DNA from 2 places in the Paenibacillus sp. Marseille-Q7038 genome. Region 2 is predicted to be linked to the other one. Evidence: predicted binding sites of a transcription regulator. Region 2 holds the regulator's gene; the other holds the start of a gene.
The links. Region 2 encodes LexA, which represses DNA repair genes until DNA is damaged. Its sites were predicted from a motif close to CGAACATATGTTCG; they were not measured.
Positions count from the first base shown of each region.

Region 1: a site for LexA is predicted at 9,843-9,856, ahead of recA (recombinase RecA). Genes of this name have one in related genera too.

Region 1 covers NZ_CBCOOM010000001.1:979,908-995,718, reverse strand. The annotation lists gene ACWPWY_RS04870 (PaaI family thioesterase) at 1-357, opposite strand, end outside; gene ACWPWY_RS04865 (RicAFT regulatory complex protein RicA family protein) at 478-927, opposite strand; gene miaB (tRNA (N6-isopentenyl adenosine(37)-C2)-methylthiotransferase MiaB) at 985-2,538, opposite strand; gene pduL (phosphate propanoyltransferase) at 2,762-3,334, opposite strand; gene ACWPWY_RS04850 (dipeptidase) at 3,438-4,439, opposite strand; gene ACWPWY_RS04845 (stage V sporulation protein S) at 4,571-4,831, opposite strand; gene ACWPWY_RS04840 (TIGR00282 family metallophosphoesterase) at 5,074-5,871, opposite strand; gene rny (ribonuclease Y) at 5,966-7,516, opposite strand; gene ACWPWY_RS04830 (regulatory protein RecX) at 7,849-8,574, opposite strand; gene recA (recombinase RecA) at 8,711-9,772, opposite strand; gene ACWPWY_RS04820 (competence/damage-inducible protein A) at 10,043-11,308, opposite strand; gene pgsA (CDP-diacylglycerol--glycerol-3-phosphate 3-phosphatidyltransferase) at 11,428-12,009, opposite strand; gene ACWPWY_RS04810 (YajQ family cyclic di-GMP-binding protein) at 12,214-12,702, opposite strand; gene ACWPWY_RS04805 (helix-turn-helix domain-containing protein) at 12,856-13,851, opposite strand; gene ACWPWY_RS04800 (DUF3388 domain-containing protein) at 13,934-14,701, opposite strand; gene ACWPWY_RS04795 (DUF3243 domain-containing protein) at 14,889-15,143, opposite strand; gene ymfI (elongation factor P 5-aminopentanone reductase) at 15,242-15,811, opposite strand, start outside.
Region 2 covers NZ_CBCOOM010000001.1:2,299,658-2,315,468, forward strand. The annotation lists gene rnz (ribonuclease Z) at 1-7, opposite strand, end outside; gene metH (methionine synthase) at 90-3,530, opposite strand; gene ACWPWY_RS10885 (cupin domain-containing protein) at 3,729-4,271, shown strand; gene ACWPWY_RS10890 (FixH family protein) at 4,332-4,736, opposite strand; gene ACWPWY_RS10895 (HAD family hydrolase) at 4,841-5,626, opposite strand; gene ACWPWY_RS10900 (methyltransferase) at 5,655-6,182, opposite strand; gene yneA (cell division suppressor protein YneA) at 6,578-6,949, opposite strand; gene lexA (transcriptional repressor LexA) at 7,128-7,754, shown strand; gene ACWPWY_RS10915 (SIR2 family protein) at 7,853-9,760, opposite strand; partial or broken gene ACWPWY_RS10920 (transposase) at 10,317-10,706, shown strand; gene glnA (type I glutamate--ammonia ligase) at 10,841-12,169, opposite strand; gene ACWPWY_RS10930 (MerR family transcriptional regulator) at 12,378-12,791, opposite strand; gene ACWPWY_RS10935 (methionine gamma-lyase family protein) at 12,876-14,132, opposite strand; gene hflX (GTPase HflX) at 14,220-15,506, opposite strand; gene ACWPWY_RS10945 (AAA family ATPase) at 15,558-15,811, opposite strand, start outside.

The DNA of each region.
Region 1 (15,811 bases), 1.3 Mb from region 2:
TAACGCTCCATCTGCGTTTTTTACTTCTGCTCTTGTTGTTAAACTTCTTCCCGCTTCATGAATCACTTCGGCTGTTACCAAAAGTTCCCCTTCATGCATCGGTGCTAAATAATGAACGTTTAGATTTGTAGTAACACAGTTATCCATTTGTTTTTTCGCTACCGCTACCATTCCCATTGTTTGATCCATTAGGGACGATAAGACTCCCCCATGTACGATTCCCATAGAATTCGTATGTTTTTTCTCCGCAATCATAGAAACCGTAACTTTGTTCTCTGTGGCTTGAATCAATTTGCAACCTAATAGTCCCCAAAAACGGTCATCTGCATCTTGAACCATCTGTTCGATTATCTTCATCTGTGTAACTCCCCTCATGCTGTTCGTACTTTAGAATACCCTGTATCCTATGCTCTACTCTTGTCATCTATTTAATGATACAGAAAAAGAGCACGGAAACATTTCCGCACCCTTACTGTATTAATCACATCGTGATGGAGGTGCATCCGTTCCTGTCTCCACGTTCACTTTCTCAGAGACCGTATCGTGGATAACTGACATCACAAGCTGTAATAAATAGTTTATATCACTTTGGCTTTGCTGGAATTCAGTCACCAGCGGAATGCCATCAATCTCATCCTGCAGTTGCTCGATCTCAGCTTCAATCTTCGCAACCATTTCTTTATTTTGAAATGACTCAAAAGCTACAATTTCCTTCTGTTTCTTTTTCATCTTTTGGATGAGTCCTTGAATTCGCTCATGTTCTTGAATTTTAGACTCAGCTTGTTTAAAATGTTGAACTTCTTCGCTCGTACCGATTAAATCAGCGAGCTCTTTGGCCTTATTCATAATATCATCGCGTATAATGAGATCCCGCGTTCGAAATGAAGGCATACCATATTGATTGACTTTCAGTTGATCGCTTTCCATAATGATCGCTCCATTCTGTTAGGTTGACTCATATTGCAATGTATCTCTTGTTGTATATTAGTTATTTGCCGCTTGTGGTAAAGGGAGCCAATCACCTTTAATATACCAGGATTTAGCATCTTTAATTTCTACTTGTACAAAAGTACCGATTAATTCTTTTGGTCCTTCAAAATGAACAAGTTTGTTTCCACGAGTTCGACCAGACAGTACTTCGTCATTATTCTTGCTTTCTCCTTCTACAAGAACTTCGACAATTTGTCCTTTCATTCGCTCGTGTGCTTCAAAGCTGTATTCTTGAACCGCCTTGTTCAAACGCTGTAGACGTTCTTTCTTCACTTCCATCGGAACATTGTCTTCCATTACGGCTGCCGGCGTTCCTTCACGAGGTGAATAAATATAGGTATATGCAAAGTCAAATCCCACTTCCCGAACGAGTGACAGTGTATCTTCAAACTGTTCATCCGTCTCCCCAGGGAAACCAACAATGATGTCCGTTGTCAGGACAGCACCAGGGATTGTTTGTTTAATTTTGTGTGCAAGCTCAAGATAACGTTCACGAGAATACTTGCGACTCATTTTTTTCAGCACTTCAGTACTACCCGATTGCACCGGAAGGTGAATATGTTCCACCAGATTTCCGCCTTTGGCAAGTACTTCAATGAGATGATCGTCAAAATCACGCGGATGCGAAGTTGTAAAACGCACTCTTGGAATATCAATTTTGCGAATCTCGTCCATGAGATCACCAAAACCATATTTTATATCCGTAAAATCTTTACCGTAGGCATTCACGTTCTGCCCTAGCAGAGTGATTTCTTTAAAACCTTGGCGAGCTAAGTCACGGACTTCCGCAATTACATCTTCAGGCCGGCGACTGCGCTCTTTCCCGCGCGTAAATGGAACAATACAGTAAGTACAGAATTTGTCGCATCCATACATAATGTTAACCCATGCGCGCAAACCTTGACGTTTCTTAGGCATATTTTCAATAATATCGCCTTCTTTGGACCACACTTCAACAACCATTTCCTTGCTAAAGTAAGCTTCTTTGATTAGATAAGGCAGTCTGTGAATATTATGTGTTCCAAAAATCATATCGACAAACCCATGCTTCTGCAGGATACGGTTTACTACATTTTCTTCTTGTGACATGCATCCACATACACCAAGTAACAAATCCGGTTTTTCCGTCTTCAGATGTTTTAGATGACCTAATTCACCGAATACCTTGTCTTCGGCATTTTCACGGATTGCACAAGTGTTTAAAAGAATAATATCCGCTTCCTTACGATCTTCGGTCGGCTGATACCCCATCTCTTCCAGCATCCCTTTGATCGTTTCAGAATCATGCTCATTCATCTGGCATCCATAAGTATATACCAGATAGTGTTTTCCTTTACCGATTGCTTTTAGTTCTTCAGGAATCGCATTATCATACAACACCTGAATATTCTCTTTCCCCCGTTGTTTCTCGCGTTTGTGATTAGGCTCCGATATAATATTGATTTCACGTCCACGAATTCGGATTTTTTTGCCGAATTCATCTTCAGAGAGTACTTTTGCATCCGAAAAATCAAAATACTTGGAGTAATCCTTTGTATCTTTCGTCATGGTAGATCGGTCACTCCTTACGCTAAATCTATTTCGTATTTCCTATCCATCATCGATCATCAATATCCAACTCAAAAAGGCATTACATCAAATTATATCATGATTCACAGTGCATATCTACCGTACTTCCCCATCCTAAACATACAAAAAAGGGTTGTCCCTTCTGGATTAAAAAATCCATAGAAACAACCCTTACTTATTTAGTACTTATAAGGACAAATGCTTAGCCAATAATTTCAGCTACATCACCAGTTTTAGCACCAGCTGCGTTTGCTTCATCTGTATCAATATGCATATCAAGAGCAAAGGAATCAGATACGCGTGCAATGACATTTTCAAGAACAAGACCACGTTCTCCGCCAAGACGAACTTTTAACAATTCTTTATCTTTAATGCCCCATTTTTCTGCATCAGAAGTATGGAAATGAATGTGTCTTGCAGCTACAATCACGCCTTCTTCCAAAGTCACTTCGCCTGCTGGTCCTTTTAGAGTTACACCAGGTGTACCTTCAATACTTCCGGATTCACGAACGGGAGCTTTTACTCCGATTGCAAAAGAATCTGTACGAGAGATTTCCAATTGGCTTGCCGGACGTGCCGGTCCCAAAATTCTTACTTTATCAAATTGGCCTTTTGGTCCAATAACAGCAACAGTTTCGTTTGCTGCAAATTGTCCAGGTTGGGACAACGGTTTAAATTCAGTCAATTGATATCCAGCTCCGAACAAAGCTTCAACATGTTCTTGGGTTAAATGGATGTGACGTGCAGACACACCTACTGGTACTGTTTTAGTCATTTCAAATAACACTCCTTAATTCTCTGTCTATATATTTGGTCCGTCCTATATTATACCCATATTAAGACCCAATTGAAAAGGCATCCTTCAATTTCAGTGCTTTTTAAGACTTTAAATTAGGTTTATCCTTGAGATTTTCACATAGAAACGAAAGCATATTATCATACATAAACCGTCTCACTAACGATTCGGGATAGTATTTCAGCAGTAGTTCTACCAAATCAGGATACCTGCCAGAATGTTCAAGACCCTCTATCCACTGATGAATACCATCAAAGTCCGATCCAAACATGATATGGTCTGCTCCTCCTAAAGCACATACGTGATCAATATGTTGTAAGAGATCTGTTTTTGTAACTTTCCCTTCCTTCTTCACAAACCAAGGCACAAATGTCATACCGATTCGCCCATTCAGCGCAATGAGCGCACGAATCTGATGATCTGTAAGGTTACGAGGATGCGGACAAATCGATCTTACATTCGAATGGGAAGCAATCATCGGCTGTTCCGACAAATCTGCAAGCTCCCAAAACCCCGTCTCTGATAAGTGTGATACATCTAAAATCAGTCCTATATCATTACATTTCTTAATGAGCGCTTTCCCCTTGTTCGTAAAGCCTCCATTTCGTTCTTCCAGAATTCCATCTGCTGCCCAGTTTGCATAATTCCATGTGACACCAATAAACCGAACACCTTTTTCATAAATGAGATCTAGATAAGAAAGTTTCCCTTCAAGACCCTCCACACCTTCAAGTGATAACAAACTCCATATTTGATTCCTTTGCTGCCATTCACCTTGGGAGATAAGATTACGGAGTTCCTCTGCATCTTGTTTCCATCGTAAAGGCCGTAAACCCTGCGTACTGCTCTTTTGTTCGATTAGCCTGCCATATATCTCTATTTGTTTATAGACATGTTCAAATCGCGGTGTACCCAGCCGATCAGATAAATATATCGCAAATGTTTGAAGCGCTACTTTCCCTTCCTGCAACCTGCTCATCGTTACATCTAGTTCAGAATCGTTTAGAAAGTCGAGACTTGGTTCAAACTGCATTTTATACAGTACATCACAGTGCATATCAATAACTGGAATATCTAACTTCATAAAAGAACTCCCTTCATCTTTTTCGCATTACCGCCATAAGAAGCTATTCATATCCTCATTCTTTCTATATGCATGAATACGCAAAAAAGCCCATTTGCAACGAGTGCAAACAGGCTAAGATAACTACTTATTTATCTGGGTTCTACAATCAATTTAATTGCTGTCCGGTCCTCCCCGTCGATTACGATATCCGTAAAGGCAGGGATACAAATGAGATCAACTCCGCTCGGTGCCACAAATCCCCGGGCAATGGCTACTGCTTTTATTGCTTGATTAAGAGCTCCTGCACCAATCGCTTGCAGTTCAGCATTTCCGCGTTCTCTTAGAACACCTGCTAATGCACCTGCGACTGAATTCGGATTGGACTTGGCTGAAACTTTTAATACGTCCATGGTAAGTACCTCCCCTGGGAATAGGATGATGGATTGTTTCCACGACATGGTCCAACATGTGAAAATGCAGCATCTGAACTGAATATCTCGCCCTCTTTGGTACATGCAATAGTCCGCCCGATTGTTTTTAGCTTGATCTTTTGATTGAACAGACTCTAATAAATGTTATTCGCGAGAATGTAAAAGATTCCTTCTTTTTATCAGGTGCTAGCGTCCTGGCCAAAAGAGGTCTAACGAATCCTTTATTCCATTCGCCACTCATCTTCAACCAACCGGATTTTTTCAATCTTAGTTGCTTTACCCGTGTTTTCATCGATATCAACAATAACTGCGTGGAAATGCCATTTTCCTTCGTCCACATTAAATCGTACTGGCAGACTGGTTAGAAATTTATGAAGTACAGCTTCCCGTTCCATACCCAAAATCCCATCTTTCGGTCCGACCATCCCAACATCGGTAATCGCCGCAGTACCTTCCTCTAGTATTCGCTCATCATTGGTTTGCACATGTGTATGTGTACCAACCACAATTGAAGCTCGGCCATCCAAATAATAGGCCATTGCTATTTTCTCAGAAGTTGCCTCCGCATGAAAATCAACGAGAATGCATTTATGTTTCTTCTTGAGCTCATCTACCAGTTCATCAGCTTTGCGGAAAGGATCATCTAGCGCGGGTAAAAAGGTCCGGCCTTGTAAATTAACAATAGCCAATTCCTTCCCATTTGCCTTAATTACAGCATGGCCTTTCCCTGGTGTAGAATCTTCCGGAAAATTAGCGGGGCGAATCAAGCGAGGTTCATCATCGATAAATTCAAAAATATCACGATTGTCCCAAGTGTGATTCCCCATTGTAATTCCATGAACACCCCAGTCAAAGAACTGTCTGGCAATGGACTGAGTTATCCCTCTGCCCGATGCTGAATTCTCACCATTCGCAATAATGATATGAGGATTATATTTTGTTTTGAGTAATGGAAGGTTTTCCTTCAATGCTTTCCGACCAACGCTGCCAACAATGTCTCCGATAAATAGAACTTTAATGTGTGTTGCCTCCTTTTAACCTATATACGAGAAAATTAATCATCTATGAATGAGAAAAGTGGCCGAAGCTCGGCCACTTTTCTTCGTTTCATTCTTATTTAGCGTATTCTACCGCACGTGTTTCTCGGAGGACCGTTACTTTAATATGTCCTGGATAATCTAATTCGTTCTCAATCATTTTCGAAATATCGCGTGCTAAGCGGAACGCTTCAGCATCATCGATCTTATCCGGTTGTACCATGACGCGAATTTCACGACCTGCTTGAATCGCGTAAGATTTTTCAACTCCATCAAATGATTCGGAGATCGCTTCGAGTTTTTCCAAGCGTTTAATGTAAGTCTCCAGTGTTTCACGACGTGCTCCCGGTCTTGCAGCGGACAAAGCATCGGCTGCTCCGACCAACATCGCTATAACAGAAGTGGCTTCTTCATCACCATGATGCGATGCAATACTGTTAATAACAACAGGATGTTCTTTATATTTTTTCGCTAATTCCACGCCAATTTCCACGTGTGAACCTTCCACTTCGTGATCCAGTGCTTTACCAATGTCATGCAGTAGACCAGCTCTCTTGGCAAGTACGATATCTTCGCCAAGTTCTCCAGCCATCAGCCCTGTCAGGTATGCTACTTCCATCGAATGCTTCAACACGTTTTGTCCATAGCTGGTACGGAATTTAAGTCGTCCAAGAATTTTGATTAAATCTGGATGTAATCCATGAACTCCTACCTCAAAGGTAGCTTGTTCACCGTATTCACGAATACGTTCATCCACTTCTTTACGCGATTTTTCAACCATCTCTTCAATACGTGCAGGATGGATTCGTCCATCTGCCACTAGTTTTTCCAAGGCGGTTCTTGCAATCTCGCGGCGAATTGGGTCAAAGCCTGAGAGAATAACTGCTTCCGGAGTATCATCAATAATGAGATCAATCCCTGTAAGGGTTTCAAGTGCACGAATGTTACGGCCTTCACGACCGATAATACGTCCTTTCATCTCTTCGTTAGGCAATGTCACGACCGATACGGTAGTCTCGGCAACATGATCAGCTGCACAACGCTGGATAGCCAGTGTAATAATCTCGCGGGATTTCTTATCCGCCTCTTCTTTCGCTTGTTGCTCAATATCCTTAATCATTTGAGCCGTTTCATGACGAACTTCTTGCTCTACGTTGGACAGAATGATGCTTCGAGCATCTTCCATCGTCAGATTGGAGATTCTTTCAAGCTCCGTTACCTGACTCTTGTAGATTGTTTCAATTTGTTGCTGCGTCTCATCAATTCGCTTCTCTTTGTTGGCCACTTGTTCTTCTTTGCGTTCCAAGGAATCCATTTTTTTATCCAGCGATTCTTCCTTTTGCAACAATCGTCTTTCTTGTCGTTGAATTTCATTTCGACGTTCACGAATGTCTTTTTCAGCTTCAGTACGTACACGATGGACTTCGTCCTTCGCTTCAAGTACCGTTTCTTTCTTCAGTGCTTCTGCATCTTTTCTCGCATTTTCTACGATTTGGACTGCAGCTTCTTCAGCACTGGAAATTTTAGCTTCAGCTAAAGATTTGCGAATAAAATATCCGGCAAGGAACCCAATAACCCCAAAAACTAAAGCGGCAACAACGAGAATTAACCAGGCGATAGCATCCATTCTGTTCACCTCCTCGTTGATTCCTCCAAGGGATTTCTCCTTGGGATATTCATGTTTTGTTTTTTGCATTTCAAGACTTCACATTTACAAAAAAATCCATACAGTGAAAATCACTGTTTCTTTTTTTGTACACGCCAGGGCATGTACACTCTACCGCCGCAGGACATGGCGGGCTTACATTACAACCTTTATACAAGACTCTGCAACAATTGTACTTTTTTGGAAGGAAAAAATACTTTTTTTGTTGCATAGGCTCATGTACATTTTAGTATTCGTGTTAAGATATTGTCAAGAGAATGAACATTTTAGGGACCTCGGTCACCACTTTTTCCCTAAAAATCCTCATCAAACTCCTGTTCCTCCTCAGAGCTCTCTCGAACAAGTTCTGTCATTACCTTTCGTGTCACTTCTCCAGAGTATCCTCTTCTCATTAAAAAAGGGAAAGTTTTACGTTTCTTTTCCGTAAGATCACCTTTGATCTGATTCCATTTTTTGCGTCCAACCATAAGAGCGCTGTTCCACTCTTCTTCCACACTAATTTCACCAAGTGCTTCTGTGATATCATCTTTGGCAATGCCTTTTTGACGAAGCTCTTGACCTACCCACAGTTTTCCCTTGCGGTGATTTGAAATACGCTGTCTAGTCCATTCTTTAGCATATAATGAATCGTCAATGAGTCCCTCTTGCTCAAGTTTGGTTAATATTTCTTCAATAATAGGTAATGTAAACTCTTTTTCTTTTAATTTTTTTGATATTTCATGTCGCGTCCTTGCTTTTCGTCCGAGAAAACGAAGTCCCTCTACATAAGCACGCTGCCTTTCATCTGCAATTATGATTTCTTCCAGCTCATTTTTATGAAAAGTGTTCCCTTTTATCATTCGATATTTAATCATCACATCTTCAAGAACGGATAATTCGTATTCACCAAAATAGATGATATACCTGGCATTGCGTCCTTTCATCTTCTCTACACGGGTAATTTCAAGCTTTTGCTCAGGAAAGTGGCTCACGCCTCTTTGCGCTTCTTCATTGTTATCGAACTCTTCGTATTCTCTCAATTTAGCCCGTCCCCCCATACTTTGTTCTACTATCGATCGTCTATCCGACATACGCCATAAAACAAAAAAACCGCAGCTAAAAATAAGCCGCGGTTTCTTATCTTTACACTATTGTTCTCACAATCGGCAAATCCTCTTATTCAACCTCAAACAATTCTTTTTCTTCTTTCTCTTCTTTCGCCTTGTCTGAATCAGAAGGAGCTTCAACAACCGTTGTCAAATTGCTCGCTTCACGAATTTTTTGCTCAATTGTATTAGCAATCGCAACATTTTCTTTCAAGAATTGTTTTGCATTTTCACGGCCTTGGCCTAAACGTTCACCGCTGTAGGAATACCAAGCGCCACTCTTGTCAACAATCCCATGTTCAGCACCGATATCAATAAGACTTCCTTCTTTGGAAATCCCTTCACCGTACATAATGTCGACTTCGGCTTGTTTAAACGGAGGAGCCACTTTATTTTTGACTACTTTAATTCTTGTACGGTTTCCGACAACGTCGTTACCCATCTTAATGCTTTCAATCCGTCGCACATCAAGACGAACTGTGGAATAGAACTTCAGTGCACGTCCACCTGGTGTTGTTTCTGGGTTACCGAACATAACTCCCACTTTTTCACGAAGCTGATTGATAAAGATTGCAATCGTTTTGGACTTACTGATCGCACCAGACAGCTTACGAAGAGCTTGAGACATCAGACGAGCTTGGAGACCTACGTGGGAATCCCCCATATCTCCTTCAATCTCTGCCTTAGGTACAAGTGCTGCAACAGAGTCAATTACCACAATATCAACAGCACCGCTTCTTACAAGAGCTTCAGCAATCTCAAGACCTTGTTCCCCTGTATCTGGTTGAGAAAGAAGCAATTCATCAATATTTACGCCCAAATTACTTGCATATTGCGGGTCAAGCGCATGCTCTGCATCAATAAATGCAGCTTGTCCGCCTGCCTTTTGTACTTCAGCAATAGCATGAAGTGCAACAGTTGTTTTACCTGATGATTCTGGTCCATATATTTCAATAATCCGACCTCTTGGAAATCCGCCGGTTCCTAGTGCAATATCTAAAGCAATCGATCCGCTGGGTACAATTTCTACTTGCATGTGAGTTGATTCACCCAGTTTCATAATTGAACCTTTACCGAATTGTTTCTCTATTTGACGTAGCGCCATATCTAACGCTGCACGACGATCTGACAATAAACTCACATCCTTCTATGTTTATAACTCTATGATACTCTCTTTGGACTCGTTTGCCAAGCATTTTTTGAGAACATACATTCGTTTTTTTGAGAGATCAGGGGCCCGCTGATCTTCAGAACACAAAAAAAGGAAGAACCTGTGCAAATCTGATTTGCGCCCGGTTCTTCCGATTACTTGTAGTATACTGGTTCCAAACAAAAGCGTCAAACAAATTTGATAAAATTTATTTTACTAGTTGTTATATTTATCTACTTATTAACTGATCATCTAGTTAAGTTTTTCGTTTTCAATCAGTCGGCGCCACAAACGATATAAAATGGTTTTGGCAGAACGGATTCGAATCGTTTCCCGATTACCGCTCAGTTTTAACTCATGAACTTCTGTCTCCTTGCCTCGTTCAGCTATACCGATATATACAAGTCCGACTTCTTTTCGCTCCGAATATCCTGGGCCTGCTACACCCGTAATGGATAGTCCGTAATCTGAGTCTGTAATCATCTGAGCTTGTTCTGCGAGTACTTTCGCGACTTCAGGACTCACGGCCCCAGGCGCATCCTCTCCTTCAAGATAATGATGCGGCACATTCAGAAGCTTCTCTTTCATTTCATTAGAATAGCATACAAATCCACCTCGGAGCATGGTTCCACTGCCTGGAATAGAAGTAAGAAGGGCCATCAAGAGTCCTCCTGTGCAACTCTCAGCTGCTGCCAGCGTCTGTTCACGATCTGCCATCATCTCAACGATAACATGTTCTATCGGAATATCATGGCTTGCATACATATGCTGAGGTAAACGTTGCTGAATGAGTAGCTCAAGCTCGTTTAGCTTCACCATGGCTTCCCTTTCACTTGGAGCCTTTGTTGAGATTCGTACGGTAACTTCTCCTTCACTGGCGTAAGGCGCAATCGTGGGATCCGTTTGACTTGTAATCAAATCTTTCAGCTTGTCCTCCAGCATGGATTCACCGATACCAGCAAACTTAAGCATTTTTGAATATATTGGCATTTCGCCAGCTAAAACATGCTGATACAACCAAGGCAAGACCTGATTTGTAAACATAGGCTTCAGCTCTTTAGGAGGACCAGGAAGAATAATAAAATGGGTTCCTTCATGACTGATCGCATTACCAAGTGCTAGTCCCGTTTCGTTAAGCAGCGGACTTGCTCCTTCTATAATAGTAGCTTGACGTTTATTATTTTCCGTCATTACTGTACCGCGTCTAGTGAACATTTTTTCAATTTGATCCAAGGAACGCTGGTCCATGAGAAGGTTAAGTCCCAGAAGATCGGCTAAAACTTCCTTTGTAATATCATCTTGAGTCGGACCGATTCCACCTGAAAAAACAACAATATCTGCACGGCTGCGAGCCGTTTCTATCGCTTGTTTCATTCGGTTCGCATTATCCCCGACAACCGTTTGAAAGTATACATCCACACCAATAGCGGCAAGCTCCTTTGATAGGAACTGAGCATTCGTATTCACTATTTGACCGAGTAAAAGTTCTGTACCCACTGCTATAATCTCTGCTTTCATTTTAACTCCTCCAGTCTCCCAGCTTATGTTTCTAGTCTCCAAAAGAGCAATAGGATTAACCTATTGCTCTTTTGGTTTAATTATAAAATTATATTAAACAATTACGCTTTTGTTTAAGCTTAATTTTGACGAAGAAGATGTTTGTTCTTAACAAAATAGTCGATTCCAGAGTATAAAGTCACGATGGTGGCCAGCCAGATGAAAATGACATCCATAGGAATGGATATCAAAGCAAACGGGAAATTATTCAATAACAAAAGAGAAATTGCGATAATTTGAGTTACCGTCTTCACCTTGCCCCAAGAGCTAGCAGCTACAACTGAACCATCTAGGAGCGCTACCTGACGTAATCCTGTTACCGCAAATTCGCGACTGATAATAACAACAGCCATCCATGAGGGTACGCTGCCCATTTCAACTAAGGAAACCAGTACGGCAGTAATTAAAAGTTTATCTGCAAGAGGATCGAGCAGTTTGCCCAAATTGGTAACCAGATTGTGTTTTCGCGCAATGTATCCGTCAATTCCATCTGTACTCGCAGCTACGATAAAAATAATTACAGCAATGAGCTGGTTATAAGGAAGAGAATAGTCACCAAACTGGATTGGAGATGGATAGAAATCAAAATCAACTAGCAAGAAGATCATCATGACCGGAATCATAAAAATTCTTGCTAGTGTGATTCGGTTGGGTAAATTCAAGAAAGACGCCCTCCCCTTTAGATCGTACTTGGAGATTTGCATCGTAGCAAATCCCACCTATGTCTTTTTGTCATTCATGAGGTATGTAATGTAAATCTCAACATCTCTATTTATACTACTCTTGCATATTAAATAAACATAAATATTTTAAATATGGCGAGCATGAAAACTAATAGAGATTTACTCATGAATGCATGTCTTGTTTTACTTCATGTTTGTAAACTGAAGATCAAGAGGCAAATCACTTGAGCGCAGCAACTGTATAATTGCTTGAAGATCATCCCGATTTTTTCCAGTGACCCTGATTTGATCCCCTTGAATTTGACTTTTCACTTTCAGCTTAGAGTCACGAATCAGAATATTGATTTTTTTAGCGTTATCCTGATCAATTCCTTGTTTAAAACCAAGTCGCTGACGCACTGTACCCATAGAAGCAGGTTCAATTTTGCCATAGTCGAGATTTTTTAGCGGTAGACCTCTTTTAACCATTTTTGATTGTAAAACGTCAATGACTGCACCTAGTTTATATTCATCATCAGAAACAATAATAAGCGCATCTTTCTCTATTTTAAGACTGCTCTTACTACCTTTAAAATCGTAACGGCTCGCAATTTCCTTCTCTGCTTGGGTTACGGCGTTCGTTAGTTCCGCCAAATCTAATTTGGATACAATATCAAATGAACTTTCACTCATGTTATCCACTTCCTTTCATTAGTCATGATGCCCTATGTAACATTATATTAGAATAGGGTACATAAATCGAATCTCTTTTCAAAGTGTTGTCAGAAAACCTTACTCGAAAAAACATGTACAGCGACATTTCGCTGTACATGTTAGAGTAGGCAATTACTCGCCAGAATCTGAAGATTCATCTTCGCCTGCAGTATTGCTCTGATCAGAACTTGATCCTTCCACACGCTCTAAACGAATCCGATTCGTCGTCTTGCCATCGGTAACTACTTCACCATTAACGGTAATTTCCGTAGCGGGAGCATAACCAGATTTAATATACATTCCTTCTGGGCCCAGATCAAAGCTGTAGGTTTGCCCCTCTGCCGTGTTATCTCTGAACAATTTCTCACCACTAGAGTTCTCACCTGCATATACTTCCATCCAGCTAAGACCTGAAGCTTTGATTACAACCTTCACCGGTTCATCAGCACTGCCGCCCGCAACGTCAAAGATCGTAATGTTACCTGCTTTACCACTTGGCGTAATCTTCACTGGCTGTTCAGTTGGCTCTTCGACAGGTTCTTCCTCCGTAGATTCTTCTTCAGCCGGAGTATCTTCTCCATCATTCGGATCTTGTTGATCACCACCACCTACATCGGTACCTGGCTCCTCTGTATTCTCGCCGGCAGTTCCCTCGTCTTCGGGTGGTGTCGGCGTTTCATTTACGGGTGGGTTAAGCTGTTCCGTATCAGGATCACTTGGTGTCTCAGCTTGCTTATTACCGTTATCACTGACCGCATAAACGTAAATTAAGACTAGAATGAGAGCCAAAAAAGTCCAAGGTAATACAGTAGTGAGCCATTTGTTATTACGCTCCGATGCCGGACGGCTGGAACGCTTAGTAATAACCGGTTCCATTGTAGCTTCTTGTTCTGAATCTGGAACATCCTTCTTATGTCCTTCGAGCAACTCATCGGGATTCAATCCTACCGTTTCAGCGTAGGTTTTAATGAACGCCCGCACATAAAAGCTGCCAGGGAGGACTTTATAATCTCCCGATTCGATTGCTTCAAGATACCTTTTTCTAATCTTCGTCATTTCTTGAACATCATCAAGGCTTAGTCCTTTTTGCAGCCGGGCCTCTTTCAACTGCTGACCCAGTTCAGACATGCGAATTCCTCCTCTTTTTTTGTCTTATCAAAGATGTATTTCATTTATAAAAAACACATTTCTTTAAATTATCGCTGTACCTTTACAGATCATCGGTATAATTTGCAGTAAACGTATCATATATAATCTCTTCGTCTGGAGTGCTTCGAAGTTCAATGATAATATCGAAATCATTAAAGTCATACTCAGATTCTTGCACGAAAATATCAGGATGCTCAATTACTTTCGTACTCGGCATGCTCATGATCTCTTGCAGCAAATTATAGTGTTTCTCATTAGAACGAATTGTACTCACGATCCCATCAACAATAAAAACATTATTTGGGTTCATTTCGTCCTCAGACATCTGACTACGTATGGTTTGGCGCAATAGGGTCGACGATACAAACGTCCATCGTTTCATCGCACATACACTTCCCGCGATAATGGATTCCGTTTTCCCTACACGCGGCATTCCCCGCAGACCAATCACCTGATTTCCTTCCTTCTTAAATACTTCACCCAAAAAATCAACAAGTAACCCAAGTTCATCCCTAGTAAAGCGAAAAGTTTTACGATCATCTGAATCACGATCAATATATCGGCCATGTCTGACAGCGAGTATATCCACAAGTCTTGGCGCACGAAGAGCTGTTACCGTAATGTTATTCACTTTTTTCAGCATTTGACCTAAGAGTTGGATCTTCTCATCATCATCTGACTCGATCAGCATCCCTCTTGTTTTTCCTTCAACACCATTAATAGTCAAAATGTTTACTTCAAGCATTCCAAGCATGGAAGCAATATCACCAAGGAGTCCAGGTCTGTTCTTATGTATTTTGTACTCCATATACCATTGTTTGTACTCCATATTAACACCTCTGAAGCTTATTCCTCAATATTCGACATAATCAGTCATTCCCCGAGCAGAAAATGTTTGGATCTGAATCCATCAAACATGGGTCTTACTAATGATATATAAAATAAAAATGAATTACAAGAACCAAGGATGTAACAATTACAGAAAAGCTCCCTTTCGGGAGCTCTTCCTTGCGCCACTATGCGTTTTTCTTAGCCAATTTGACCATGAGCTTAGCAATTGTACGACGCTCTTCCTCATTACCCACGTCCCATAGTTCTTTTAATGCGCGGTTGGATGGGTTTGCCGGATCGACTTTTTCATCAAGAAAATCACCGATTTCGTAAGCAAGTTTGTTAATGACATCTTCGCTAATACCGAGTTTTTCGGCCTGCGCTACACGATCACCCAGAAATTTTTTCCATGCATCAAAATTACTGACTACTGTTGACATCATTAAATCCTCCTTAGCATTCTCATGAGATTTAAAGTGAGCAGTAGTTAATATGAGCAAGGTACGTACTCCTTATACAGGAATTAATTTACTGTCTTCTAGGTCAACCAACCGCCATTCGGCGAAATAATCTGTCCATTAATATAACCAGACTCAGGGAGTGCTAAAAAATAGACCAACGACGAGATTTCATCTGGCTTAGCAAGTCTCCCTGCCGGAATTTCTTGTTCTAACGTTCTCTTTTCCTCTTCGTCAAAGGAATTCATCATATCTGTATCCACGGCACCTGGCGCCACTGCATTCACCGTCACACCAGAGGGAGCCAGTTCTTTGGCCAGCGCTTTCGTAAAGGCATTGATGCCTCCCTTAGTCGCTGAATATAGAACCTCACAAGAAGCCCCTGAAATCCCCCAGATTGATGAGACGTTAATGATCCGGCCATACCGCTGGGAAACCATATCCGGCATAAACATTTGTGTGCAGAGGAAAGTGCCTTTCAGATTCACTGCCATGACATGATCCCATTCTTCTTCCGTGACATCGGATAAAAGACCATAATGAGAAATCCCAGCATTATTTACCAGAATATCAGGAATCATATCATAATCTTTTAATTTTTGAGCCATGCGCTCGATTTGTTCTTTACTGGTTAGATCCGCACTGACGGT
Region 2 (15,811 bases):
ATTCCATAATGTTACACCTCATCTTACTGTATGAATGATAAAAATCCCCCGATTTAGGATCGGAGGATTCCTTACTTTGTTCTACATTTTCACGCTTTTTCCACGTTAAAATATTGCGCCTCCGGATGGCTGAACACCATCGCTGAAACCGAAGCTTCCGGTTCCATCATAAATCCTTCGGTCAGTTCTACCCCGATATCTTCCGGATGCATTAGTTCAAAAAGTGGACCTTGATCTTCAAGATCAGGACAAGCCGGATAACCAAATGATACCCTGATTCCTTGGTACCTCGCCCCTAAACGCTGTTTCATCGTCATTTCAGGAGGATCTGAGAATCCCCAAGTATCGCGCATCATATGATGAATACGTTCTGCAAGTCCTTCTGCCACTTCTAATGCAATCGACTGCAGAGCATGAAATCTCAAGTAATCACCTTTCTCTTTCCATACCTGAGCGAGTTCCGAAATTCCATGTCCTGCTGTTACCACGAGAAAACCGACATAATCCATTGTACCGGATTCTACAGGTTTCAGAAAGTCTGCGAGACACAAATGTGGTTCGACCTTTTGACGAGGAAACTCAAACGTGTGTAATACTTTGGTATGATCTTCTGGATCGTATATGAATATTTCGTTTCCTTTAGACTGAGCTGGGAAAAATCGATACATTGCATTCGCTTTAATAATTCCATCTCTTACAGCAAGGTCCATAATTTCATCAACCGTTTCCTTAAGCTGAACTGCCTTGGGATCGCCAGCTGCAAGCAATTGTTCTACATTACCTTTAAGCCCTAAATGATGACCCAGCAGCATCTGCATGTTCACATAAGGAAGAATATGACCAATTGGGTAATTACGAAGTGTGTGTCTTACAAGATCTGGCGGCTGATATACAGGAGCATCTACTGAAATCTTGGAACGTTCCACCCGTGTAAGCTTGGGAAGAGAAATTACTTTTTCAGCTGCATTTGCCTCCGCTTCTTGTTCCCGTTCCATCTCCATAACCATCACTTCTCTAGTCATCGGATCCATTAATTTGTTAGCAATATCAAGTCCATCCATTGCATCTTTAGCATAAAGGACCATCCCATTATACTCGGGTCTAATTCTTGTTCTTGTGAATTTCCGTGTAAGCGCAGCGCCGCCAACCATAATAGGTACGTCAATACCCGCATTACGTAAATCTTGCGCCGTCATTACCATTTGTTGAGCAGATTTTACGAGCAATCCAGACAAACCAATTGCGTCCACTTTCTCTTCACGGAAAGACTCGATAATTCGTTCTGGTGGTACTTTTATACCCAAATTCACAATCTGGTAACCGTTATTGGCTAGAATGATCTCTACTAGATTTTTGCCAATGTCATGTACATCACCTTTTACAGTGGCGAGCATGATTTTTCCTTTAACAGAAGTTTCGTTCTTCTGCATAAATTGTTCTAGGTAGGATACAGAGGCTTTCATCACTTCTGCACTCTGGAGCACTTCAGCAACGATCAGCTCATTGTTATTAAACAGTCTCCCAACTTCCTCCATCCCTTTCATTAAAGGACCATTAATAATCTGAAGCGGGCTGTATTTCGCTCTCGCGAGTTCCAAATCCGGAATAAGACCTTCTTTACTTCCTTCAACTACATAGCTCGCAAGACGCTCTTCTAGGGAAAGATTCGAGATTTTTTCTTTTTTCTCTACTTTTTTATTACGAAAGGCTGCTACAAAAGCAGCTAACGTCTCGTCACTGGTCCGGTAGATCAAATCTTCCGCCAGTTTTTTATCTTCTGGTGAAATCGAAGCATAACGTTCTACTTTCTCTGTGTTTACAATCGCATAATCGAGACCCGCCTTGGTACATTCGTATAAAAATACAGAGTTCAGGACTTCTCTACCTGCTTCCGGCAAACCGAAAGAAACATTACTAACTCCCAAAATCGTATGTGTTTCAGGCAATGCTTCCTTGATCAGACGAATTCCTTCAATCGTCTCTCCTGCAGAACCGATATATTGTTCATCTCCTGTACCAACAGGAAAAACAAGGGTATCAAAAATAATGTCTTCCGGACGGAGATGATATTTATTAACTAAAAGATCGTACGATCGCTTCGCTACTTCAAGCTTATCTTCACGGGTAATGGCCTGCCCCCGCTCATCTATTGTACCTACAACGACCGCTCCGCCATATTTACGAAGAATAGGCGTTACTTTTTCAAACTTTTCTTCACCATCTTCTAAATTAATGGAGTTGATAATAGCTTTACCCTGAGAATACTGTAAAGAAAGATCAATCACATCAGCATCGGTTGTATCAATCATTAATGGAACTTTCACTTTTTTCACAACCAACTCTAAAAACTTCCGCATATCCTCTGTCTCATCACGGTCAGGGTCTTGTAAACAGATATCAACGACCTGGGCTCCATTTTTAACTTGGGCACGAGCGACTTCAGAAGCTTCTTCATACTTACCTTCGACAATCAATCGTTTGAATTTTCGCGACCCCAGCACATTCGTCCGCTCCCCTACCATATAAGGACGATTGTCTTGTTCAATATAAACAGGATCGATCCCGGAGATTGCCGGAGGGTGTGTACCCGTTAGCGGACGAGGTTCAATCAGATCGAGCTTGTCCTTTAATACACGGATATGTTCTGGAGTTGTTCCGCAGCATCCTCCGGCAATATTAAGCCATCCCTGCTCCGCAAAGGCAGCGATTTTTACAGCTAAAGACTCAGGGGATTCATGGTAGTGACCATTCTCGTCTGGCAGACCGGCATTTGGATAACAACTAACTGCAACACTTGACATGGCAGAAAGTGTACGAATGTGATCTCTCATGAATTCGGGTCCTGTCGCACAGTTAAGCCCAATCGATATCGGACTCAAATGTTCTAACGAGACATAAAAAGATTCTATATTTTGACCTGCCAATGTCGTACCCATAGGTTCAATGGTACCGGATATCATAATAGGCAGTGTTATATTACGAGCTTCAAAAGCATTCCGAATTCCAATACTTCCCGCTTTTACATTCAAGGTATCCTGGCATGTTTCAAGGAGAAGCGCATCAACGCCTCCATCAATCAAAGCTAGAGTCTGTTCTTCATAACTCTCAATTAGTTCATCAAATGTAACTCCACCTGTTACAGATAATGTCTTAGTTGTAGGACCCATGGCTCCGACGACATAACGCGGGGACTCTGGAGTACTATATTTATCTACAGCTGCTCTTGCAAGCTTTGCAGCTGCCAGATTGATCTCTCTCGCCTTATCTTGTATATCATATTCAGCCAAAACAACAGAAGTTGCACCAAAAGTGTTTGTTTCAATAAGGTCCGCACCCGCTTCAAGGTAACGTTCGTGTATCGTCTGGATGATTTCAGGTCTTGTGAGCACTAACATTTCATTGCATCCATCCAGTTCCTCCCCGCCAAAATCTTCAGCAGTCAGGTCTTCCTGTTGAATCATGGTACCCATAGCACCATCTAAGATTAATATTCGCTTCTGTAATGCTTCTTGCAGACTGATTTTATCCACCCTCATACCTCCCGCAAAACGTTACGTCTAAGTTTAGCAGAAAAGGAAGTTTTATGAAAGAATATTTAAATCGCGAAGAACCGCGTCATAACAATGATTTCAGGATATTAATGAAGATAACTGACAAAAAGTCAATCGACAAAAAGGAGAATATTCGCTATAATAGCAATTAAACCAAGTGGAAAAGAGGGAAAGTAAATGGCAGAAATCTTAATTCGAAACACGAACGAAAGAATCACAGGTGAAGATAATGTTCGTTCCTTCCTCAATCAATATGAAGTACTTTTTGAAAAATGGGATGCATCAAAACTTCCAGTTGAACTTCAAAATAACTTTGTATTAAATGATGAAGAAAAACAACAAATCCTGGATGTTTACGATACCGAAATTAAAGATTTGGCTGCCCGCCGAGGTTATCAAATCTGGGATATCATCACTCTGTCAGAAGCTACTCCTGATCTGGAAGAAAAGCTTGCTAAGTTTGAAGAAATTCATACACATGCAGAAGATGAGATTCGTGCGATCGTTTCTGGTAAAGGGATCTTTATCATTAAAGGTGACGAACAAACAGGCTACTTCAACGTAGAGCTTGAGCCAGGTGATGTCATTTCTGTTCCTGAAAACACGCCTCACTTCTTTACACTTATGGATAACAAACAAATCATCGCTGTTCGATTGTTTATTGAACAGAATGGCTGGGTTGCAGATCCGTACCCAGATCCTAGCTTTATCAAGGCCTAATTCATATGATAAGTAAATATACCACCCTGTGAGATCATTCATAGGGTGGTTTTTTTGTGGCTATTTTTTAGTAACTTCTACTTGTTTCGATGGCATAGAATGCATCCCTCTCGCTGTTACATGAGAAGTAACTTTATATATTCCTTCAACAGGAAACTGATACACTGCGGTATACTTCCCCTCCCCATCGTATGTTGTATCCACTTCTAATCCTATACTGCCTTCTAAAGAAATTTCAAATGTCACATCGTCTGCATCATCTATGTATTCATCTTGCTGAGTAACAATGGCTTCCAATTGTACAAGGTCAGAGACTGCAACTGCTTCCCCTTCAGGAACAACGAGTTCTACCTTTATTGGTTCAAGTAATTTCATTTCCGTGAATTCGCTTCCTTCCTTTTGGCATCCGCTCAATAATATGAGGGAGATCATCGCATAACATAGTAATACAAATAATCGTCTCATCTTTATAAATCCTCTCTTCTATTCGTATGAAGATAAAAGAAAACCGCTTCTGTTTTATTCAAACAGCCAAGCGGTTCATGGAAGTGAAATCTAAAGTTGTTCTATTATGATAACAGTTCGTAAATTTCTGTAAGATGTTTAATTTCAACATCAGGTTGAAAGGATTGATCGTTTGTTTTCTCATTACGGTTAATCCACACTGCTTTAATGCCTGCAGAAAGCGCACCCTTAATATCAGTAGTCAGCTTATCTCCTACCATTAACGCTTCCTCTGCGGACACATCAAGCTGGGATAAGGCATGATGGAATATCGCAGCATCCGGCTTTCCTTTACCAAACTTCCCAGAAATAATGATGTGATCGAAATAAGGAACCAAATCAGGCACACCATCGAGCTTCTCTTGCTGCAAAGAAGGACATCCGTTAGTGAGAAGCAGCAACTTCACTTTACCTTTCAACTCTGTGAGAACTTCGAGAGTCTCATCATACATATAAGGACGAGATCTTCTCTCTTTACCAAATTTATCAGCTAACTCTGCACCAAGTTCGCTATCATTCACACCAAGTGCCGCAAGTCCATTCGTCCATGCATCTTTACGATATCCGGGTACTAATTGTTCGAGCTTTCTGAATTCAGGCTGTTCTCCAGCATTAAAATTCGCCCATAGTCCCTCAAAGGGATTGATGCCAATCATTTTCGTGAATGGAAAAGTTTCATAAGATTCATACAGCTTTCTAGCTTCGTTTCTTACCGATACTTCAAGTTCATGAGGATCCACACCGCATTTTTTTGAGGCATAGAGACATGTTTCGTAGAAAGCCTCTTCCACACTCTTTTCATCCCATAGCAGGGTATCATCCAAGTCGAACATCACTGCTTTAATTGACATCTTGTTCTCTCCCCTTGAGTATATCGATTTATTTAGCTTCTTTTAGAGCTTTCTTATCCTCTACCGGAATCTGATGTGCCTGTGCAAAGGTAATTAATCTTTCGCCCATTGCGTCGGTATCATATAAATTAAGCAAACGACTAAAAGCCCAGTTACTGCCTTTATCGTTGTGTTCAATAATAATAGACCCTTTATCTACCACAATACGTTTGATGTCTTCTGCACCAAGTGAACGTTCTCTGCTTAGCTTAATAGTCTTGATCCGTTTCTTACCTACTTTAAGATAAGGACGACGGAAGAAATACATCAGTGCTAGTCCCATATAAAGTACAAATACAACCCAATCAAATCCAGCCACGCCGCCTTTTGTAAGGCCGCTAAGCGTTAAGAACATAAAGGCTAGTACAACGAGTACGAAAGGAAATATAAATGCTCTTCCTTTAAAAATATCTTCATTTTCCATTCCGGAGCCAAGGACGGGTTGTCCCTTTTTTTTGCGATTCTTATTTACTTTGTGTTGATTCCTTTTGACTGCTCTTTCAAATGAACTTGCCATGTAAATCCCCCTTTAAAATCTGTGCAATCCAGTTATTATATCATGGTAGTTATATACTAACTCTCCACTCATAACTATGATTAAACCTATCTTTTTTTCATGGGAATAAAAGTGGTTTTAGCATAATGGAATCCTCTTCCTTCATCTAATTTACTCCCTTAAAAAAGCACAATCTCCTTAACTTTGCCATGTAAATAAAGGGTTGTCAAGGTATATACCTGTATGGCAAGACCTCCTTATGTAAACAACAAAAAAAGGACACAATTGTGAATTGCGCCCTTGCCGATCATGCATTAAAAAACGATATAGACAGCATCAATGAACTGTAAAATTAAAGTAAGACTTCATTAAACTTTTTTAATACAAAAATTCTAAAATACAAAAAGCATCTTTTCTTACTCTACATGAGGTAAGTTTAATACTTGTCCTGTTTGAATATCACTCGTTTCCATCACATTCAGCCGCTTAATTTGTTCAACATACTCCCTGGTATCCATGCGATGTGGTTTATGATCCAAAGCAATCGACCATAAAGAATCTCCTGTAGATACAACAAACTCTTGGTAGGAAACAATTTTACTTGCATTAGTAAGAACCGTCATAAACCCAGTTAGACATAAAAAAGCAACACTAAGAATGATGACCAGGCGAACCAAAAAGCGTCTATTATTATAAATAAATTGATGAAGTAACTTACCAAGTAAAGTATGATTCTTAGTTCCTTCTGCATTGCTATAGATACTATTGTATGTACTGTATTTTAGCATATATATCGTCCTCCAAACATTTGTTCTCATTTCTATATTGATCACTATAACACGAACATGTGTTTTGGACAATAACTTTTTAGAACAATTGTTCGTTCTATTTTAGAACTAACGTTTGTACGAACGGAGGTTCTATGCTATAATTTTCCCAAACGTTATTAAGTGGAGTTGATACGGTATGTCGAAGGTGTCCAGCAGGCAATTAGCAATCTTGGAGTTTATACGAAATGAAGTTCGATTAAAAGGATATCCACCGTCCGTAAGAGAGATTGGTGAAGCTGTCGGACTCGCGTCCAGCTCCACTGTTCACGGACACTTGGATCGTTTGGAGAAAAAAGGTTTAATTCGAAGAGACCCTACAAAACCTCGTGCAATTGAGCTTTTGAGTCATGATGAGTTAGATGAGACAAGCCAATTTGCTCAGACGGTTGTTAGAGTTCCTGTAGTCGGTAAAGTAACCGCAGGTATTCCTATTACTGCAACAGAAAATATTGAAGACTATTTCCCTTTACCTATGCAATATGTGGGAGAAGAGAAAGTGTTTATGTTGAATGTAGTAGGAGATAGTATGATCGAAGCTGGTATTGTCAATGGGGATTATGTCATTGTTCGTCAGCAACAAACGGCTAACAATGGTGAAATCGTCGTAGCTATGACGGAAGATGATGAAGCTACAGTGAAAACTTTCTATAAAGAAAAAGATCATGTACGTCTTCAGCCTGAGAATCCTACATATGAACCTCTCCGGCTTACCAAAGTAACTATACTAGGTAAAGTTATTGGCCTATTCCGTGATTTTCATTAATTTTTTAAAAAATAAAAATAATTTAATTTGCACTTATATTTTTAAAGCAGAGATCTTATAACTCAGATCTCTGCTTTTCACGTTTTACTCCACTACTTTTATTTATCTTCAGATGGTGGATTATCCTCAAAATAAAGATAAATATTATTACTTCGGCTCCTAATTTTAAGTTTAACACTAGCATTAGTTTGTAAATCCTCTAAAGTTCGATCAATATCAACTACATAAAAATCCTCTGAATCTATTACTGGAAAACCCACATTTATCTCTTGCCCAAAGAGTCTAATTGTTTCCTTTTCGCTAAAAGTGAACTTGTATGAAAAAGAGTGCGTGTTAATAGTTTTAATTAATGAATGATCATTCTCCAATTCGACTGTGCATTCTTCTAACCTCTTCTTTTTCCCGTACGAAATGTTTATAAGATCAGTTATCGACTTAATATCATCTTCAGTTAATTCATTAGGTATATTAAATTTAACTTGAAAATTATTTTGTATTAGCAATAGATTATTGTAGAGTTCGATTCTGGCATCTAAAGCTTCTACTGCATTATCCAATTTTATATCTTGTATTTTTGGGATATTTTGAAAAGGAAAACTATCACTAAAAAATCTTAACTCTTTCCCTGTTATCCATTCCCTAAAAAATTCATAAACATGTTTACCTCGTAAAACATTGGGAATTAGAGCACCGTTGAAATCAAATTTAAAATTTTGCGACTCATCTTCTGTACCAATTATAAACTTAACATTAAATGGAGAAACATCGAAAATTAGAGTAACTAATCTCTGATTGTAGAATAATTTTATATCTACATCTTCTATGTACATATTGCTTGGATGCAGTGCAAGATCACATTTCCCATGCCAACTTGGATTTGGTGTCAAAGACAAATTTTTAATTAAGTTAATATCCAGTAATTCAACACCATCAAATTCGGTTCTAATAGAAATCCCTTCACCTTCTGGTAAGAAAATTTCATCTGTTGCACCAGATTCCAACTGATTTAATATTGCTTGTAGTACTTGGGGGTTCGCTCTTAATAAACCTGAGAATTTTTTATCAGAAGCTACCTCCGGCGATATACTAGCAGATCTTAAGAAGTGATTCCCCGTTTTGTCATGAGAAAAATTAGTATCCAAACCTTTAGACTGTAAAATCGGTAATGCTTCTTTAACAGACAAAAAGCCTGATCGCACATCATTAACAATATTCTTTTCTATCTCTATTTTCAGTATATTAAAAAATTCTTCTCCCCTCATATTAATATAGTGGATATTTCTTTTAGCATATTTCCCAACCTTATACTCAGGCATATTTGGTGCTATTAAGAACATTTCTCTCTGAATTGGTTCTAAATGTTCGATTATCTCTGCAAATATAGAGTCAATGTTTTGATCTTCTAGTGAGAAACCTATAAATAAGACTGAATTTTTAGGTATCAGGCTCTTAATCTCATTCCATATCAAATTACTATGGGTACGCCGGAAATAGTCCGTGTAATCTGCTTCTGTTATAACTATTTGATTTGGATTATCCACATCACCATGAACTTTATAAAGTGTAACCAATTTTTTATCCATAAGTGCTAAATCTTCATCTTTAACTACAACATTTAATTTATTATCATAATAAACTTCTTCATGTGCCTTTTCTATTGCACGATCATAATTCGTTGTAACAAAGTATTTGAATTGTGGAACCTGGACTAGAATTTTGTGAGTCGAAAGATTAGTAGGGCTCTTTCGAAATTCTTGTCTTAAAACCTTTATAAGCGTCTGTCTACTCCCTCCATTCATCTCTACAAACTCTCCAGTTAGTTTTTGCAAATTTTCCTTATGTCTCTCAAGAATAGTTTGATGTTCCGTAACCGCTTCCTTGATTATCGATTCAGAAAGCCCTCTTGCAGAAGGATAACCAGCCCCTAATGACATTCCAGAACCAATCCAAGGAACAACCTCTCCTTTACGAATAAATTTAATCAACTTCTCTAAGTTAGCGTCCACATTCAACTCTCCTTTAATTGGAAATAGCATGATTGTTTATTATAATTAATTAATTTTCCTTCGATATACTAGACTATTCATTAACCTTATTTTTCAATAATATGTTTTAAAATCATTTACGATAATATTACTCTCTTACTTTACCATTTCAATATCAAACTCACTGATAAAATTTAAAAAAATATATTACCTTTCAATAGTATATTTTGTATTAGTTCATAGGAATTGAGCTAGTAATTTAGTATAATTATTCCTTTGGAAAATATATGTTAAGATGAATATATCTTGATTCATAATATTTGTAAATTAGAGGTGTCGAGTGAAGAGTGATTTGAGGAAACCAAGTTCCAGGAAACGTATAAGTGCACAAACAAGCATTAAAGGACAACTTACACATAGCTTAGGGCTGAAAATGCCAAGGGGACGGGATGGCTTACCAATCCCTAGAAAGCGACCTATAACAAGATTTACAGTAAGACGACATTTGATATATTCAAGATAATTAGAAAGATAATGAAATAGAAATAACTTTTCATTTGAGGTGACAATCATACTAATGAAACAATCATCCACTCAGCGTGACCAACCTGAAATTGGTTGCTCTTGATCAACTCGTCTCAGAAGATCATTGGTTCGCAAAATCGAATCAGCGATCGATTTTTCCTTTATCTACGATTTGGTTCAGGATCATTATTCGAAAATTGGACGGCCTAGCATCGATCCGGTCATCTTAATTAAACTACCCCTTGCCCAATATACCTTTGGTATTCGTTCCATGCGAAAAACGATCGAAGAAGTACAAACCAATATGGCGTATCGTTGGTTTTTGGGCTATGGATTTTATGATAAAGTTCCGCATTTCTCTACTTTTGAAAAGAACTACGAACGTCGTATCAGCATCACTTCTGATATCTACGCTCACGTATCAAAGAAAATAGAAAAAGACTCGATCAAAAAATATGAGAAATACACAAACTTTGTGGGTATTTCTGGGGTGACCACCCACAATTAATCCCCCTCCGTCTTTCCTCCAAAAAAATAAAAAACCCTTGTCGCTAAGAGCGCCAAGGGTTTTCCATTCTAGTAAAGCGTCAAATATTGATCGCGTTCCCATTGATGTACTTGTGTGCGGTACATATCCCACTCGATTTCTTTCAATTCATAGAAATGAGCAAGTGCATGTTCGCCTAGTGCATCCGTAATTACTTCACTGCGGATTAGTTCATGCAATGCTTCTTTCAGGTCAGCTGGCAAGGAAGGAATACCTTCTTCAATGCGCTCTTCTTCTGACATGATATAGATATTACGGTCAATAGGAGCCGGTAATGACAATTCACGTTTGATACCGTCAAGACCTGCTTTCAGCATAACTGCAAGTGCAAGATAAGGATTCGCTGCTGGATCTGGGTTACGAACCTCTACACGAGTACTCAGACCACGTGATGCTGGAATACGGATCATCGGGCTACGGTTACTTGCTGACCATGCTACGTAACAAGGTGCTTCATATCCAGGAACCAAACGTTTGTAAGAGTTCACAGTTGGATTCGTGATCGCAGCCATAGCACGAGCATGTTTCAGAATACCTGCCATGTAATGGCGAGCTTCTTTACTCAGACCAAGTTCGTCAGACTCATCATAGAATGTATTTACATTACCTTTAAATAAGGACTGGTGACAGTGCATACCTGATCCGTTCATACCAAATAGAGGTTTCGGCATAAAGGTTGCATGCAGACCGTGCTGACGAGCAATGGTTTTTACTACGAGTTTAAAAGTTTGGATCTCATCTGCTGCTTTGATAGCTTCTTCATACTTGAAGTCAATCTCATGTTGTCCTGGAGCCACTTCATGGTGAGAAGCTTCCACTTCAAAGCCCATCTCTTCCAAAGTAAGTACGATCTCACGACGGCAGTTTTCACCAAGATCCATGGGAGCAAGGTCAAAATAACCACCTTGGTCATTGAGTTCCGTTGTCGGATTACCATTCGCATCCGTGCGGAATAAGAAGAATTCAGGTTCAGGTCCCACATTCATGGAAGTATAACCCATTTCTTCTGCTTCTTTAAGTACACGTTTTAAAATACCACGCGGGTCTCCAGCAAATGGAGTACCATCCGGCATATATACATCACAGATAAGACGTGCAACGCGGTTCTCAGCAACCCATGGGAATACGACCCAAGTGTCTAGATCCGGGTACAAGTACATATCGGATTCTTCGATACGAACATAACCTTCAATGGAAGATCCATCAAACATCATTTTATTATCCAATGCTTTTTGTAACTGGCTCACTGGAATTTCAACGTTCTTGATCGTACCGAGCAGATCAGTAAATTGTAAACGGATAAAACGCACATTTTCTTCTTTTGCAATACGAATAATGTCCTCTTTAGTAAAACTCACAAAATCCTCTCCCTTTTCTTCATATAAGTATCAGCTTCAATGAGTGCATGCAGGACAGCCGATCCGTTTTCTAACAGAAATAGCACGATTGCTATTACTTAGAAAATGTTGGTTCCCCATTCATTGTCACAGGCGCACTTCCACATGTCAAGAAAGTGAACCTGAAGTCCTATTTCAACTTATCACCCAAGTTCACGCCTCAAGAAACTTATTTTTTGTTAAAGAAGCGTGACAACTCACCTTGAATTAAGGAAACCTGACCTGGACGTTTACCAGCAACCAGCTGTTGCTTGAGCATCCGATGCAACTGAGAATCCGATAGCTCTCTTCGTTTCACTTCGGTGTCAGGAGTAATAACTGTTGCTTCCTCTGATTCTTTTGTTACTGGGTTCATTACTTGCTTAATCCCCGCAATATTGACCCCTTTTTCAATTAAAGCTTTAATCTCAAGCAATCGTTCTACATCATTAAAAGAGAAAAGACGCTGATTTCCTGATGTACGCGCTGGGACGATTAAATTATGCTGCTCATAATAACGAATTTGCCTTGCAGAAAGATCCGTAAGTTTCATAACGATTCCAATAGGAAATAAGGCCATATTTCTGCGGATTTCATCACCCATGTCGTTCATCTACCTTCCAAGTATACTATATACCATCATTGTACATTTATATGATATGAAGTGTCAATGATATGTAAGGAAAACTCACAGTAAATTACGGTCCTTCATGGTTTGCAGTGCCATAAGAACGCCATATTTCACATGGGAGTAAGTAAGACCACCTTGCATATATCCTATGTAAGGTTCTCTAATCGGTGCATCTGCCGATAGTTCAAGGCTTCCACCCTGAATAAAAGTTCCTGCTGCCATAATCACTGGATGCTCATAACCTGGCATGTCCCAAGGTTCTGGTACCACGTGACTATCAATTGCCGAAGCTTTCTGAATACCTTGAACAAAAGCAATGAGATGGTCTGGGCCATCAAAAGAAACAGCCTGAATGAGATCGGTCCGCATCTCATGCCATGCAGGTTTTGTGACAAAACCAACCGCTTCAAACATTGCAGCTGCAAATATACTTCCCTTGATTGCTTGTCCGACCGTGGAAGGGGCTAAATATAAGCCTTGATAAATTCCTCTTGTAGTCCCAAGCATTGCTCCAACTTCTCCGCCGATTCCTGGTGCCGTGAGCCGGTAAGCAGCAAGCCGAACATATTTTTCTTTTCCGCAAATATAACCACCGGTTTCAGCTATACCACCGCCCGGATTTTTGATCAGAGAACCTGCAATTAGATCAGCACCTACTTCGGTAGGTTCTTTCTCTTCCGTAAATTCTCCATAACAATTATCAACAAAAACAATGACGTCTTCTTTTAATGCCTTTACTTTTTGAACCATCTCTTCAATCTGCGTCACCGTAAAAGATGATCTCCAGTCATAACCTCTGGAACGCTGAATCCCGATCACTTTTGTACGTTCATTGATGGCTTCTTCCACTGCACTCCAATCAATCAAACCCTCCGCCGTAAGTGCAGTCTCCTGATACGTGATTCCAAAATCATGTAGTGAACCTGTACCATCCCCAGCTTTTCCTATGACTTTATGTAACGTATCATACGGTGTGCCTGTAATATATAGCAGTTCATCTCCTGGACGTAGTACTCCATAAAGCGCTGTAGCAATGGTATGTGTCCCCGAGGCAAAATGCGGACGCACTAATGCTGCTTCTGCCCCGAATACTTCAGCATAAACTTCATCTAGCACTTCACGTCCGCGGTCATTGTAAGCATACCCAGTGGAACCTGCAAAATGATAATCACTTACTTGCTTCTTCTGAAAAGCTTCAATGACTTTCCACTGATTCTTATCGATAATACGATCGACTTCTCGTAACTTACTTTCAATCTTCTCTTCAATCTCTTGTCCTAAACGAACAATTTCTTCTGAAAAAACGGCCTTCATGTTCATCTTCTCTCCTCATGCGTACAAATCTGACATGATATGCACTTTAGTTGTTATCTTGTTATCCGGTAAAATCACGTCAAATAATTAAACTTCAATAAACTCTTTCAGCATATGTCCATATTTATCATATTCCCCTTGCTGAACTTGTACTTCATATATAACATCACTTTCATCATATTCCGTATTAATTACATCACCCACACGGTAAATAACTGAAGTAATATCTCCTCTTTCTGCCGGTATGCGGAACTTAACTGTATCTCCTGCCAGTTCCTCTTGAATCATCTCACGAATGCTAAGTAGATCTGCTTCGTCAAAGGCACTGATCTTCTTATACCCTTTACCAGATGGCAGCATTTGAAGCTGTTCAGGCGTACATGCATCTTTTTTATTAAATAGTACAATCTGCGGTTTATCGGCCGCTCCTAGATCTTCAAGGATCTTATGAACGACATTCATCTGATCTTCTCTCATCTCGGACGATGCATCCACTACATGGAGAATAAGATCTGCTTCATTCACTTCTTCAAGTGTAGCGCGGAATGCAGCTACTAAATCATGCGGTAGATTCTGAATAAACCCAACGGTGTCCGTTAGAACGATTTCTTTGCCGCTGGGAAGTTCCATCGTACGTGAAGTAGGATCAAGGGTAGCAAACAATTGATTCTCAATGTATACATCAGCTGCAGTCAGCTGCTTTAGTAGGGTTGATTTTCCCGCGTTCGTATAACCAACAAGAGCAACCTGAATAACCCCGCTCTTTTTGCGGCGCTCTCTGTACAGTTTACGATGACGCGTCACTTCTTCCAGTTGACGTTTCAAATCGCTGATTCGATTACGAATATGTCTACGATCTGTTTCAAGCTTGCTTTCCCCCGGTCCACGGGTTCCGATTCCGCCGCCTAGACGTGATAAATTCTTGCCATGACCGGACAAGCGCGGAAGTAAATAAGAGTGCTGTGCGAGTTCAACTTGGATAATTCCTTCTCTTGTATTTGCTCTTTGGGCAAAAATATCAAGGATGAGCTGAGTACGGTCAATGATTTTGAGATCGAGGCTCGCTTCCAGGTTCCGTACTTGAGCACCCGAGAGATCCTGATCAAAAATAGCCGTAGTCGCCCCCAGTTCATCCGCAACGAGTCTAAGTTCTTCTACTTTTCCTTTTCCGATAAACCATTTGGTATCCGCTCTTTCCTTGTTCTGCGAAATTACACTAAGTACTTCAACCCCTGCTGTTTCTGCCAGTTTAACAAGTTCCTGCAGAGAATATTCTGGGTTAATTCCACTTCGTTTCACTTGATCCGTCACTAGACTGACTAAAACTGCTCTATCTTTTATATCCATATTTGTTTCGTGCGTGGAGTTTGCCATCATGTTTGCCCCTTATTTTTCATATCGTTTGCTTGTATTATTGTTTTTCATTTATTTCGTCTCAAGTTTTAAATCCTCTGTTCGCAAAGTCATCAGCTCGAGCTTTCCCGGGCTTCCTGACGAATATTGATTTAGCAGCCGGACCGCCTGGTGACGAATCGACTTTTCAATAATATTCCGAACATACCTTGCGTTACTGAATGCTTGAGAGGTATCATTTTTTTCTTCTAGCAAATGTTGTTTTAATTTGAGTATGGACTGCGGCATTAAAATATAATCCCGTTCTTTTGCCATAAGTTCTGATA